3 regions of the Xanthomonas sp. NCPPB 1638 genome follow, and region 1 is predicted to be linked to each of the others. Evidence: predicted binding sites of a transcription regulator. Region 1 holds the regulator's gene; each other region holds the start of a gene.

Region 1 (4,155 bases):
CAGTTCCGTCTCGGCGCCGATCAGTTCCAGTTCCACTTCCTTGGACAGGGTGCGCGCGACATCGCGCGCCACCTTCGGAAAGCGCGCGAAGACCTTGCTCACCGGCTGCATGCGGGTACGCATGACCGCGGTCTGCAGGCGCGCAGTGGCGATGTCCAGCGTGCTCACCGCGCGGTCGAGTTCTTCATCGCGCAGGCGGGTGCGCAAGGTCTTCAGGCGGTTGCGCGAGAGCACCAGTTCGCCGATGAGGTTGACGATGGCGTCCAGCCGCTTGGTGTCCACGCGCACGGTCTGCTCGGCCTCGGCACCGGCCTTGGCTGCGGCCTTGGGGCCGGCCTTGGCACCGGGCGCAGCGGGTGCGTGGGCGTCGTGCGCCGGTGCGGTGGCGCCTTTGGGCACGGACTTGACCGCCGGCGGGCCGCTCTTGGCATCGAATTGCGCAATCAGCGTGGCCGGTGCGTGCGGCACGGGTTCACCCGAGCCCATCGCATCCAACATGGCCTGCAGATAATCCAGCGACTGCTGCGCGGCATCGAAGTGATGCGCCTGCAACACCGCCTGGCCAGAGCGCGCCATGCCGAGAGTTTCCTCGGCGGCGTGGCACAGCTCCACCATGGGTTTGATCGCCAGGAAGCCGGCGCCGCCCTTGAGGGTGTGGAAACCGCGGAACACCGCGTTGAGCTGGTCGGCTTCGTCTGGTGCCTGTTCCAGCGACACCAGCTGTTCGCCGAGGCGGTCCAGGATTTCCTGGGCCTCGACGATGAAATCGGCAGCAATATCGTCTGGAACAGCACTCATGGTTACAACCCCAATCCGGACAGCAAATCGTCGGCGTCGTCCTGCGACACCGCATGACGGTCCAGGCCCTTGATGGCGGGGCCGGCAAGACCGCCGTCGTCGTTCTTCGGTTCGGTACTCTTCGGCGGCAGGCCGAGCGCACCGAAGCCCTCATGCACGCGGCGCACGATCCCGGCCACGCGGCGGATGATCTGCCCGCTGAGGTCCTGGTAGCTCTGCGCCAGCGACAGTTCGGTCAGGTTGTGGCGCATCTTGTCCAATAGCGCGGCCTGGTCCTGATTGAGGCCGCCGTCGCGCAGCTGGTTGGCCAGCACGCGGCATTCCTCGACCAGGTCCAGGGTGCGGTGGCTGGCCTTCTCGGTCATCTCCACCACATGGTCCAGGCGCGAGCAGGCATCGTCCAGTTCGCCGGCCTCGTCGGGCACGGTGGGCAGTTCGCCCAGGGCCTGTCCCAGTTCGCGGGCGAGCCGGCTCAGGCTCTGCATCATCGGGCGCGTGCGCAGGGCGGCGAGGTGATCGACCTCGCGCCGCCAGGCAACCTGGTCACCGCTTTCCAGTGCATCGAGCGCGTGTTGCAGGCGTTCGATCAGCGCGGCACGTTCGGCATCGGCTTCGACGGTGGCGTTCATCAGGCGGTCGCCGTCAGACGTTCGAACACCTTGCCCAGCTTCTCTTCCAGCGTTTGCGCGGTGAACGGTTTGATGATGTAGCCGTTCACGCCGCACTGGGCGGCTTCGATGATCTGCTCGCGCTTGGCTTCGGCGGTCACCATCATCACCGGCAGGTGCTTGAGCTTGGCGTCGGCGCGGATGTTGCGCAGCAGGTCGATGCCGGTCATGCCGGGCATGTTCCAGTCCGTCACCACGAAATCGAACGGACCTGCGCGCAGCGCAGCCAGCGCGCTGTTGCCATCCTCGGCCTCTGCGGTGTTGGTGAAGCCAAGATCTGCCAACAGATTCTTGACGATGCGTCGCATTGTCGAGAAGTCGTCCACGATCAGGATCCGCATGTTCTTGTTCACATCAAGCTCCTAACACGAAAAATACGCGAAAAAATCAATCGTCATTTTCGACACCGGCATCGGCCAGTTCGAATACCTTGAGGCGGCCGCGCAAGCGCACCACGGCCTGGCCGTGGATCTGGCAGACGCGCGATTCGCTGACACCGAGTACGGCGCCGATTTCCTTCAGGTTCAATTCCTGTTCGTAGTACAGCGACAGCACCAGTTGCTCGCGCTCGGGCAATTGGCCGATGGCCTTGCCCAGCTCGCGGCCGAATTCGCCCCGTTCCATCATCTGCTGCGGATTGGGCCCGCCTTTGGCGGTGGTGTCCAGCTCGCCGTGATCTTCGATGCGCGATTCCAGGCTCAGCACCTGGCCGCGTGCGGCGTCTTCCATCAGGCGCAGGTAGTCGGGCAGCGGCATCTCCATCGCGGCGGCCACTTCGGTGGCGGCGGCGGCACGGCCGGTGTTCTGTTCGATCTTGCGCACGGCGGCGGCGGCATCGCGGGCACGGCGGTGCACCGAACGCGGCACCCAGTCGCCACGGCGGATCTCGTCGATCATCGAGCCGCGGATCCGGATCGAGGCATAGGTCTCGAACGAGGCACCCTGCTCGGAGTCGTAGCTGCGCGAGGCTTCGATCAGGCCGATCATGCCGGACTGGATCAGGTCGTCCACTTCCACGCTCGCCGGCAGGCGGGCAGCCAGGTGGTGGGCGATGCGGCGCACCAGGTCGGCGTGCAGGGTCACCACGTCGTTGGCGTTGTTGCGTTGGACGGCACGGTATTGCGCGGTGGCGGTCGTTGCGGTGGCGGTACTCATGCGGCCACTCCCCGTTGGATGATGCGTTCGACAAAGAACTCGACGTTGCCGCGCGGCACGGTGGGGGCCTGCCAGCGCGAGGTACGGCGAGCGATTTCTGCAATGGCCTGCGCCGACGGACTGGCAGGGTAGGCCTTGATGACGGGTTGCTGGCGCTGCACCGACAGGCGCAACCAGTCGTCCTGCGGCACATGGCCGAGGTAGTTCAGCGAGACATCGCCGAGGAATTTCTCGCAGACGCGGGAGAGCTTGTCGTACAGCAGGCGGCCCTCGTTGGGGTCGCGCACCATGTTGGCGATGATCTGCAGGCGGTCCACGCCGCGTTCGCGCGAGAGCACCTTGATGAGTGCGTAGGCATCGGTGATCGAGGCCGGTTCATCGCAGACCACCACCACGGTGTCCTGGGCGGCCTGGCAGAAGGTCAGCACGCTGTCGGTGATGCCGGCGGCGGTGTCGATGACCATCACGTCCAGATCGCGCTCCAGCTCGGAGAACACATTGACCAGGCCGATGTGCTGGGCGGGGGCCAGTTCGGCCATGTGGCGGCGGCCGGAGGCGGCCGGCACCACCAGCACGCCGCCGGGGCCTTCGATGATGACTTCATCCAGCGTGCAACGGCCGGCGATCAGGTCGGCCAGGGTGTACTTGGGTGAAAGCCCCAGCACCACGTCCAGGTTGGCCAGGCCAAGATCGGCGTCCAGCAGCAGCGTGCGCTTGCCCATGTCGGCAAGTGCCACGGCCAGGTTGGCGGAGATGTTGGTCTTGCCCACGCCACCCTTGCCACCGGTCACGGCAATGGTGCGCACCGGGCCCAGGGGCTCGGGACGGGTTGCCGACAGGGGGAAGGCGTTGGTCAGCTTTGCGTATTCACGCGACTGCATGGTTGTGCTCCGGAGTACAGGGCTTATCGGCAGCGCGCCGTAAATCTTCAAGGCGAAGAACGAGACTGGCGGCATTGGCGCGGTGCAGGTCGTCGGGGACCCGCTGTCCGTCAGTCACCCAGGTGATGGGTAGTTGGTGATCGACCACCACCGACAGGGCACTGCCGAAGCGGCCGGTCTCGTCGAGTTTGGTCAGCACCACGCCCTGGGGCTTGGCGTGGGCAAAGCGGCGCACGACCTCGTCGAGGTCGGCGAAATGGGAGTTGGCGGGCAGCACCAGCAGCGAGGTGACTTGCTGGGCGGCGCGTAGCCAGTTCAGCTGGGCGGCCAGGGCGCGATCGCGCTGGCCCATGCCGGCGGTGTCGATCAGCACCAGCTTGTAGTCGCGCAGGCGCTCCAGCAGGGCGAGCAGGCTTTCGGCGCTGTCGGCCTCGTGCACCGCGATGCCGAGCTGGCGGCCGTAGCTGTGCAGCTGCTCGCGGCCGCCGACGCGCAGGGTGTCGGTGGTGACCAGGGCCACGTCGCGGGGGGCGTGCTGGGCGGCGAAGCGCTGCGCCAGCTTGGCGATGGTGGTGGTCTTGCCGGCACCGGTCGGGCCGACCAGGGCGATCACCCCGCCGCGTTCCAGCGGGTCGATCGGGGTCACCGGCAGG
Region 2 (4,155 bases), 290 kb from region 1:
CCAGCCCACCTTTCCCGGCAGATCGCCGCCTTCCAGCAGGCCTTCGCCCACGTGCAGACGCAATGCACCCCAGTCGGCAGTGGCTGAGAAGATCGATTGCGAGGACGCACGCACCAGGGCATCCAGCCGGCGCTCGCTCTTCACCAGCGCCTCGCTGGCCAACCGCTCGGCCGTGCGGTCACGCAACACCTTGACGAACCCGATCGCCATGCCGGTCTCCTCGCGCAGCACCATCAGCGACCCATTGGCCCAGAAGCGCTCGCCAGACTTGCGCACGTGCCAGCGCTCGTCCATGCCACTGCCACTCTCCAGCGCCGCAGCCGCCTCGATCAACAGCTGGCCACGCGCGACGTCTTCAGGCGTGAACGCACGTTCCAGCGTCTGTCCCAGCATTTCGGCCTCGCTCCAGCCCAGCGTCCGCTGCGCCCCCTCGTTCCACAGGGTGACGCGCCCGTCCAGATCGGTGGCGACGATGGCGTAGTCCATCACGCTATCCAGGATCTGCCGGTTGCGTATCTCCGCCACGCGCACGGCGCGTTCAAGATTGATGCGCTCGGTGATGTCCAGCCCCTGCACGAAGATACCGGACACAGCGCCGTCGGCACCGGCGATCGGCTGATAGAACAGGTCCAGCAACCGCCGCTGCGTCGGCCCGCCGGGCGTGACCTGCACGTGGTACTCCACCGCATTGGCCGCGTACGCCTGCCCGGAGCGATACACCTCGTCCAGGTGCCGCAGATGCCCCTGCTCCACCGCATCCGGCAACGCCTCGGCCAATGGCCGCCCAATCACACTGCGGTGGCCGATCAGGCGCGAATAACAGGGGTTGGCGAATTCCACACGATGCTGCGGCCCGCTCAGGAATGCCATGAACATCGGCGCCTGCTCGAACAGCCGGATCAGGCGTTCGTGCTCGTCCGCCAGCCGTGCCTGCGCCACCATGCGCGCGGTGACCTCGTTGGTGACGCAGAAGGCGCCGCCCACCTTGCCATCGTCAAGATAGATCGGAGAAAACGAAAACGTCCACCAAGTCTGCTCGGGCGTGCCATAGCGGTTCATGCCGATCGGCATTTCCTCGAAACGCGAGGCCCGCCCGGCGAACGCCGCCTCGATCGGCTCGCGCACCGCGTCCCAGGCATCGGCCCACAACGCCTTCAGCGGGGCGCCCAGCGCCTGTGCCCGGCGTGGCCCCAGGATCGGGGCGTACGCATCGTTATAGAAGAAGATCAGTGCATCGCCCCACACCACATACATGCTTTCCGGCGAGGAAAGCATCAGGTCGAGCGCATTACGCAGCGCGGGAGGCCATTGCGCACTCGGCCCCAGCGGTGTGGAGTTCCAATCGTACGTGCGTATCGCATGGGCCATGGCACTGTCGCCGTGCGGGAAGGAGGCGCTCACGAAAGCGGCCTCCCCCAGATTCGCAGGTACGTGCGCGCCTTGCCGCGCGAGATCGCCGCATAGGCAGTGAGAACCCTACCAGTCATACACAGATGCATCGTTTCGAACCATGGAAAGAACTGAAAGACAGGGGCCCCCGCATTACGGCGGCGGGTGCCCGCGGGCGCCCATCATCTGGCGTGCTGCGGGTCGCGTCCAGCAGCACATTGCGCAGTCGCTGAATCGCGCTCCTCAACGCCGCGCGTCGCCTACGACACCGGTTGGCAGGCTACAACTGTGTTGTACGGCACGAATCAGCGAGGACAGCCCCTTCCCGCCCCAAATGGACCCCTCCCAGCCAGTCAAGAATCGGCTGCCGAGGCCGCTAACCAACAAGTTGCCATCAGTCCCTTGCACGCGCCCCGCGTGTCAATAGCAGCATCGTCTCGTGTGCGTCACGCCCTTGCCGCCGCCGGGGCGCCCTGCTCTCCCGTCAGCCGGATCGTGGATCACTCCCTATGCACTTCCTTTCGAATCTACGCATCGGCCAACGCCTGGCCCTTGGCTTTCTCACCATCATCGTGCTGATGGTGATCCTCACCGTGGTCGGCATCCAGCGCGTGCGAAGCATCGACCGGCAGCTCACCGCCATCAACGAAGTCAATAGCGTCAAACAACGCTATGCAATCAACTTCCGCGGCAGCGTGCACGATCGCGCGATCGCCTTACGCGACGTGGTCCTGCTGGACGACCCGGCAGAGCGCCACGCCGCCGAGCAGTTGATCGACAAGCTTGCCGCCGACTACGCACGCTCGGCGCAGCCGCTGGACGACATGCTGGCCGCCTCCACCGACACCAACGAAAAAGCCATCCTCCAGCGGATCAAGACCGTCGAACAACGCACCATGCCGTTGATCGCCGAGGTGCGTGGGTTTCGCGAAGCCGCCGACAAACCGCACGCCGAGCAGCAACTGCTGCAACAGGCACGCCCGGCCTTCATCGACTGGCTGGCCAGCATCAATGCCTTCATCGACCTGCAGGAGGCCAAGAACCGTGCGGCGGCCAAGGATGCCGTTGCCACCGCACGCGGTTTTGCGATGCTGATGGTGCTCTCCACCGTCGTCGCCCTGCTGCTCGGCGCCACCATTGCCCTCCTGCTGACCCGCAGCGTGGTGCTGCCGCTGCGCCAGTCGCTGCAGCTGGCACAACGCATCAGCCAAGGCGATTTGCGCAGTAAAGACGCCCAGGCCGGCAATGACGAGTCCGGCCAACTGCTGCGCGCGATGCAGCAGATGCAACACCGGCTACAGGAAGTGATCTCCGCACAACGCGACATGGCTGCCCGCCATGACGCCGGCCAGACCAGCTACCGTACCGACGCACAGCGCTTTCCCGGCGAGTACGGCCACATGGTGCAGGACACCAACGCGCTGGTGGACGCACATGTGCAGACCCAGCTGCGCATGACCGAGGTCATGGGTCGCTACGCGGTAGGCGACCTGACACCGGAGATCGAGCAATACCCCGGCGAAAAGGCCGTCATCACCACCACCATGCAGCAGGTAAAACAGAACCTGCGCGCCATCAATGCGCAGATCCATGCTCTCACCCAGGCAGCCTGCGCCGGCAACTTCGCATTGCGTGGCCACCCAGACCACTTCGAGCACGACTTCCGCCTGATGGTGGAGAACCTCAACACTATGATGGCCACCGCCGACACCAACCTGACCCGGTTCTCCGAACTGCTGCGCGCCATCGCCGACGGCGACCTCACCGTGCGCATGTCCGGCAATTTCCACGGCGTGTTCGCCGCCATGCGCGACGATGCCAACAGCACCGTGCACCGGCTCACCGACATCGTCACCCAGATCCAGACCACCTCCAACAGTATTGGTTTTGCCGCCGAAGACATCGCCAGTGGCAATCAGGAACTGGCGCGCCGTAGCGAACAACAGGCCGCCAGCCTCGAAGAAACGGCGGCCTCGATGGAAGAGCTGACCTCCACCGTCAAGCAGAATGCCGAGCACGCCAGCCGCGCCAATCAGCTCGCGCTTGGTGCTGCCGCCATTGCCTCGCAAGGGCGCGATGTGGTCGACCAGGTCATCGACACCATGTCCGGCATCGAAGACGCCTCAAAGCGCATCGCCGACATCATCTCCGTCATCGACGGCATTGCCTTCCAGACCAACATCCTCGCCCTGAATGCCGCCGTCGAAGCCGCACGCGCAGGCGAACAAGGCCGCGGATTCGCCGTGGTTGCATCGGAAGTACGCACCCTCTCGCACCGCTCCTCCGATGCCGCCAAGGAAATCAAGCGACTGATCGACGACTCGGTACAACGCGTCACCGACGGCTCGGCACTGGTGCACACCGCCGGCACCACCATGGGCGAAGTCGTCACCAGCGTCCAGCACGTCACCGACATCATGGCCAACATCTCCGCCGCCTCGCAGGAACAGGCCGGCGGCATCGAACAGGTCAATCACACCATCGCCCAGATGGATGAAACCACCCAGCAGAATGTACGCCTGGTAGAAGCCGCGAGTACCGCCGCACATGCGCTGGAAGAACACTCCGTGCAACTCAACCGCGCGGTGGAAGTGTTCAAGGTCAATGCAGTGGTGATGTGAGCCGTGGAAGCGCTGCCTGCAGGCGATCATGCAGGCGCGTAAGTGAGCGGCATCAGATGCAACAGATGGACGAGACCTGAGGACAAGGGTGGTCTCGATGCCTTGCACTACAGTTGGCGGAGAGAGTGGGATCGGATCACCTTCG
Region 3 (4,155 bases), 1.5 Mb from region 1:
TGCCGGGATTGCCATCCACCAGCATCAACAGCGAGAAGTCCACCGGCTTCAGGTCGAACGCGGCCACGCACTCCTGAAACATCCGCCGCACCATCAATTCGGTGCGGGTGATGCGATAGCCCAACAGCCGGAGCAGACGCGCCTGGTCCACTTCGGTGATGGCGTCGGGCAATGGGAGGACAGCGGCGGTGGCAGACATGGCGATTCTCGCAACAAAGGCAGCTGGCGGAGCGTTGCGCGCGCTGCGCCCCGTCCGCAACGCCGATCCCCGGCGTGCGCCCGATTGTAGACGCCACCCGACAGCGCGCGGTGGATGAGCCTGCCACCGGTGCAGGTAGGTTGTGCACAGGCGCCCCATTTCCGCGCTGGCTAACAGCGCGTGACCCCGCCCACACGCGCTGCGCCAGCACGACGGCATGCGAGACACGGCAGGGATCCAGGCACGGCTTGGACATGGGGGAGTATCGGCAATTGATTACGTCATGGAATAGTTATCGATCATAACTACATTGCCAAGCTGCAACGCAACATGGTCGCGCTCGCTGACGGCGGACGGTTCAGGCGCCTGTGGTGTGTACGGCACGGCTGGAGCGAGGTACGCGAACGCCGGCGACCGCCTGGCGCCGCTGCATGGCGGCCAGCCCCATGCCCGCTCAGGGCAACCAGAGTTTTTCGAGATCGCGGAAGCCCCAGTCGGCGGGGCTTTCCATCTGCACAATGCGGTCCTGGCACTCCGGCCGCGACAGGTCGATGTCCTGCAGCAGCACGTGGCTGCGCAGCCTGGCCGAGTAGAACACCCGCACCTTCGGCTTGAGCAGGGCGCCGGGCGCCTGCTCGATCACTACGGCCAGCTTCTGCGACTCCAGACGCACCAGCGAGCCGACCGGGTAGATGCCGAGCCGGCGGACGAAAGCCTGGAAGATCACCGGATCGAAGTGGCCCTTCCAGGAGGCCATCTGCTTGAGCGATTCGGCCGGATCCCAGCCGCGCTTGTAGGGACGGTCGGAGCTGATCGCATCGTACACATCGCACACCGCGCCCATCCGTGACATCAGCGAGATGCCCTCACCGACCAGGCCATTCGGATACCCGCTGCCGTCCATCTTCTCGTGGTGATGCAGTGCGATTTCCAGCACCACCGCATTCTGCACGCCGCCGGCCAGCAGCAGGCGGTGGCCATCCAGCGGATGCTGGCGCATGACCTCCATCTCTTCGCTGGTGAGCCGCCCGGGTTTGTTGAGAATGTCCAGCGGCGTCACCGCCTTGCCCATGTCGTGCAGCAGGCCACCCATGGCCGCCTCCACCACCTGTGCCTCCGGCAGGCCAAGCTGCCGGCCCAATCCGCTCATCAACCCGGCCACGGCCATCGAATGCAGATAGGTGTAGTCATCGGCGGTCTTGAGCCGCGCCACGCTAATCAAGGCCTGCGGGTGGCGCAGGACCGAGGCGTTGATGGCTTCCACCAACGGCATCGCCGCCTCGGTGTCGACGGTGCGCCCGAGCCGCACGTCGCGGAACATCGCCTCCACCGTGTCGCGGCCATCTTCGACGATGCGCCGCGCACGCACCACTTCGGCCTCGATGCCGACCTGCGCGGTCACGCCATTGGTACGGGCGGTGCGGGTGGACGGCGGCTCCGGCGGCGGCTCCGGCATGGCGGCAGGCGCCTGCTCCACCGGCTCCTGGACGGGCTGCGCCCCGCTCTCCACATCCAGGCCGCGCGCGGTGTCGATCACCAGTTGTTCGATGCGACTGGAATGGATCCTGTCCACATCCTCGGAATCGACCAGGAAGGACGTTTTCCAGAATGGATGGTGCACCCACGCACCCAGCAACTTGTAGACATACATGCCGGGCCGCAGTTGGTCGGAGTCGATGGTTCTGAGCATGCCGGCGCCGGTGTGCACGATGTCCAGGAAGAAGCCGCCACGGACATGGCGGTCTTCCCGGTTATCGGCAGGTGGGGTGTTTTCTTTGGTCGGTCACTGCGCACACCGGCGCCCGCGCGCGCGGCGGTTCAGCGCACCGGCAGGCGCATCGCCAGCACCGCTGCGGCAGCAAGCAGCACCGGCACCGCGCACGCCAGGTACAGCGCCGCCGGGGACCAACCCGCGTCCAGCAGGACCCCAGCGCATAGGGGCGAGGCGATGGCGCCCAGGCGCCCCACCCCGATCGCCCAGCCCAGGCCGGTGGAGCGCACCGCTGCATCGAAGACGACCGGGGCAACCGCATACAACCCACCCATCGCCGCCGTCATGGCGGCACCGGTCAGGAGCGCGGCCACGAACGCCCGGCTCAACACCGTGCTGTACACGCCGAATGCCAGCAGTGCCAGTGCCGACAGCAACAGCGCCGCGACGGTCAGCCGCGACAGCCGCGCGCGCAAGGCCAGCCAACCGAACACCGTGCCCCCGGCAATGCCTCCCAGGTTCAGCAACACGCCGCCGGCCAATCCCTGCGCCGCCGACAGGCCTGCAGCCACCAGCAATTTGGGGGTCCAGCTCATCACGAAGTAGAACGTGAACATCAGCAGGAAAAATGCCAGCGCGATCAGCAACGACCGCCGCCACAGCCCCTCCACGAACAACGCCACATACCCGTGCCCCTGACCGGATGCCCGTGGCGGCGGCAGCGGTAGCGTCTCCTGCGGCGGCATCCCCATGCGCGCCAGTGCGGCATTGAAGCGCGCCAATGCATCCGGCCGTCGGCGTACGACCAGGAACTCCAGCGATTCGGGCAGCAGCGCCAGCACCAGCGGCACGCAGAGCAACGAGCCGACCGCACCGAGCACGAACACCGCCTGCCAGGACCACTGCTGCAGCAGCAGTCCCGCGATCGCGCCGCCCAGCGTGGCGCCGAGCGGATAGCCCGTGGCTTGCAGCACCGTGGCGGTGGTCCGCCAGCGCGCGTTCGAGTACTCGGCTGCGGTGACCGCCACGCAGGCCAGCATGCCGCCGATTCCCAGGCCGGTGAAGGCGCGCAGGGCGGCCAGCTGCCAGGCATCGATCGCCAGCGCCGAGGCGCCCATGCCCACGGTCAGGATCGCCAGGCAGATCAATGTCAGCGCGCGACGTCCGATCCGATCGGCCAGGGGTGCGAGCAGCAACGACCCCATCGCCATGCCGACCAGCCCCGCACTGAAGAGGATTCCCAGCAGCTTGCCCGACAGCTGCCACTGCGCCGAGACATGCGGTGCAGTGAACGCCATCGCCATCACATCGAAGCCGTCGAGCATGGTCAGCACCACGCACACCGCCACCGCCCTCCACTGGAATGGCGTCATGTGCTGCAGCGCGAAGTGCCCGGCTGCGGAAGTACTGTGCGACATGGAATGTTCCTGTGCGGGTGACGGAAGGGAGCACGACGCGCAGCGGTTGCGGGCTCGCCGTACCGCCGCGGCACGCACTGCAACGGGCATACGCATTGCTGCACACCACGGCAGGCACGCTAGGGCGAATGCGCCGGCGCTTCAAGGCACTTTCGAACGCTGCCGTGCGTTTATCGAACGCACGGCAGCGTTCGCCCGATGGGTGCGCGCGGATCGGTCCACATCGGCAAGGGTCTGCTGCTGCCATGCGGCCACGATGCAGCAGGCTTCTGCCGCAATCGCATGGCCGGCCGCCATTGCATTGGCGAAGCAAGAAGGCATCGTGCGATCCGGCTATCGCCTGCAGCCGAGCGCGCCGACCGCACGGGTATCATGCGTGTGTGCCTGCACTGGGCAGCACGCTGACCTGCCGGAGATTGCCGTGACCGCGATTCGTTCCTTCCTGGACCACGCCCCGCAACTGGGCGCACGCGTCTATATCGACCCGGCCTGCACCATCATCGGTAAGGTGAGCCTGGGCGACGATGTGTCGGTGTGGCCCGGCACGGTGATCCGCGGCGACGTCAATCATGTGCAGATCGGCGCACGCACCAATGTGCAGGACGGCACCATCATTCATGTCAGCCACCACAGCCCGTTCAACCAGGCCGGCTACCCGACCGTGATCGGTGCCGACGTCACTGTGGGCCACGGCACCATTCTGCATGCCTGCACCATCGAGGACCTGTGCCTGATCGGCATGGGCGCTTGCGTGCTCGATGGTGCCACCGTCAAACGCTACGGTTTTGTCGGCGCCGGTGCAGTGGTCGGCCCGGGCAAGGTGGTTG

Evidence for each region. Region 1 encodes FliA, which starts transcription of late flagellar genes. Its sites were predicted from a motif close to TAAAGTTTNNCNNNCNNNGGCCGATAA; they were not measured.
Region 2: a site for FliA is predicted at 1,743-1,769, ahead of ACCQ13_RS07120 (methyl-accepting chemotaxis protein). Genes of this name have one in related genera too.
Region 3: a site for FliA is predicted at 1,951-1,977, ahead of ACCQ13_RS01710 (HD-GYP domain-containing protein). Genes of this name have one in related genera too.

Annotation. Positions count from the first base shown of each region.
Region 1 is NZ_CM192984.1:1,929,564-1,933,718, forward strand. It holds gene ACCQ13_RS08320 (chemotaxis protein CheA) at 1-798, opposite strand, end outside; gene ACCQ13_RS08325 (protein phosphatase CheZ) at 801-1,427, opposite strand; gene cheY (chemotaxis response regulator CheY) at 1,427-1,819, opposite strand; gene ACCQ13_RS08335 (RNA polymerase sigma factor FliA) at 1,854-2,621, opposite strand; gene ACCQ13_RS08340 (MinD/ParA family protein) at 2,618-3,502, opposite strand; gene flhF (flagellar biosynthesis GTPase FlhF) at 3,489-4,155, opposite strand, start outside.
Region 2 is NZ_CM192984.1:1,635,193-1,639,347, reverse strand. It holds partial or broken gene ACCQ13_RS07125 (hybrid sensor histidine kinase/response regulator) at 1-1,401, opposite strand, end outside; gene ACCQ13_RS07120 (methyl-accepting chemotaxis protein) at 1,899-4,010, shown strand.
Region 3 is NZ_CM192984.1:423,656-427,810, reverse strand. It holds gene ACCQ13_RS01715 (MarR family winged helix-turn-helix transcriptional regulator) at 1-199, opposite strand, end outside; gene ACCQ13_RS01710 (HD-GYP domain-containing protein) at 654-1,889, opposite strand; gene ACCQ13_RS01705 (MFS transporter) at 2,018-3,328, opposite strand; gene ACCQ13_RS01700 (gamma carbonic anhydrase family protein) at 3,750-4,155, shown strand, end outside.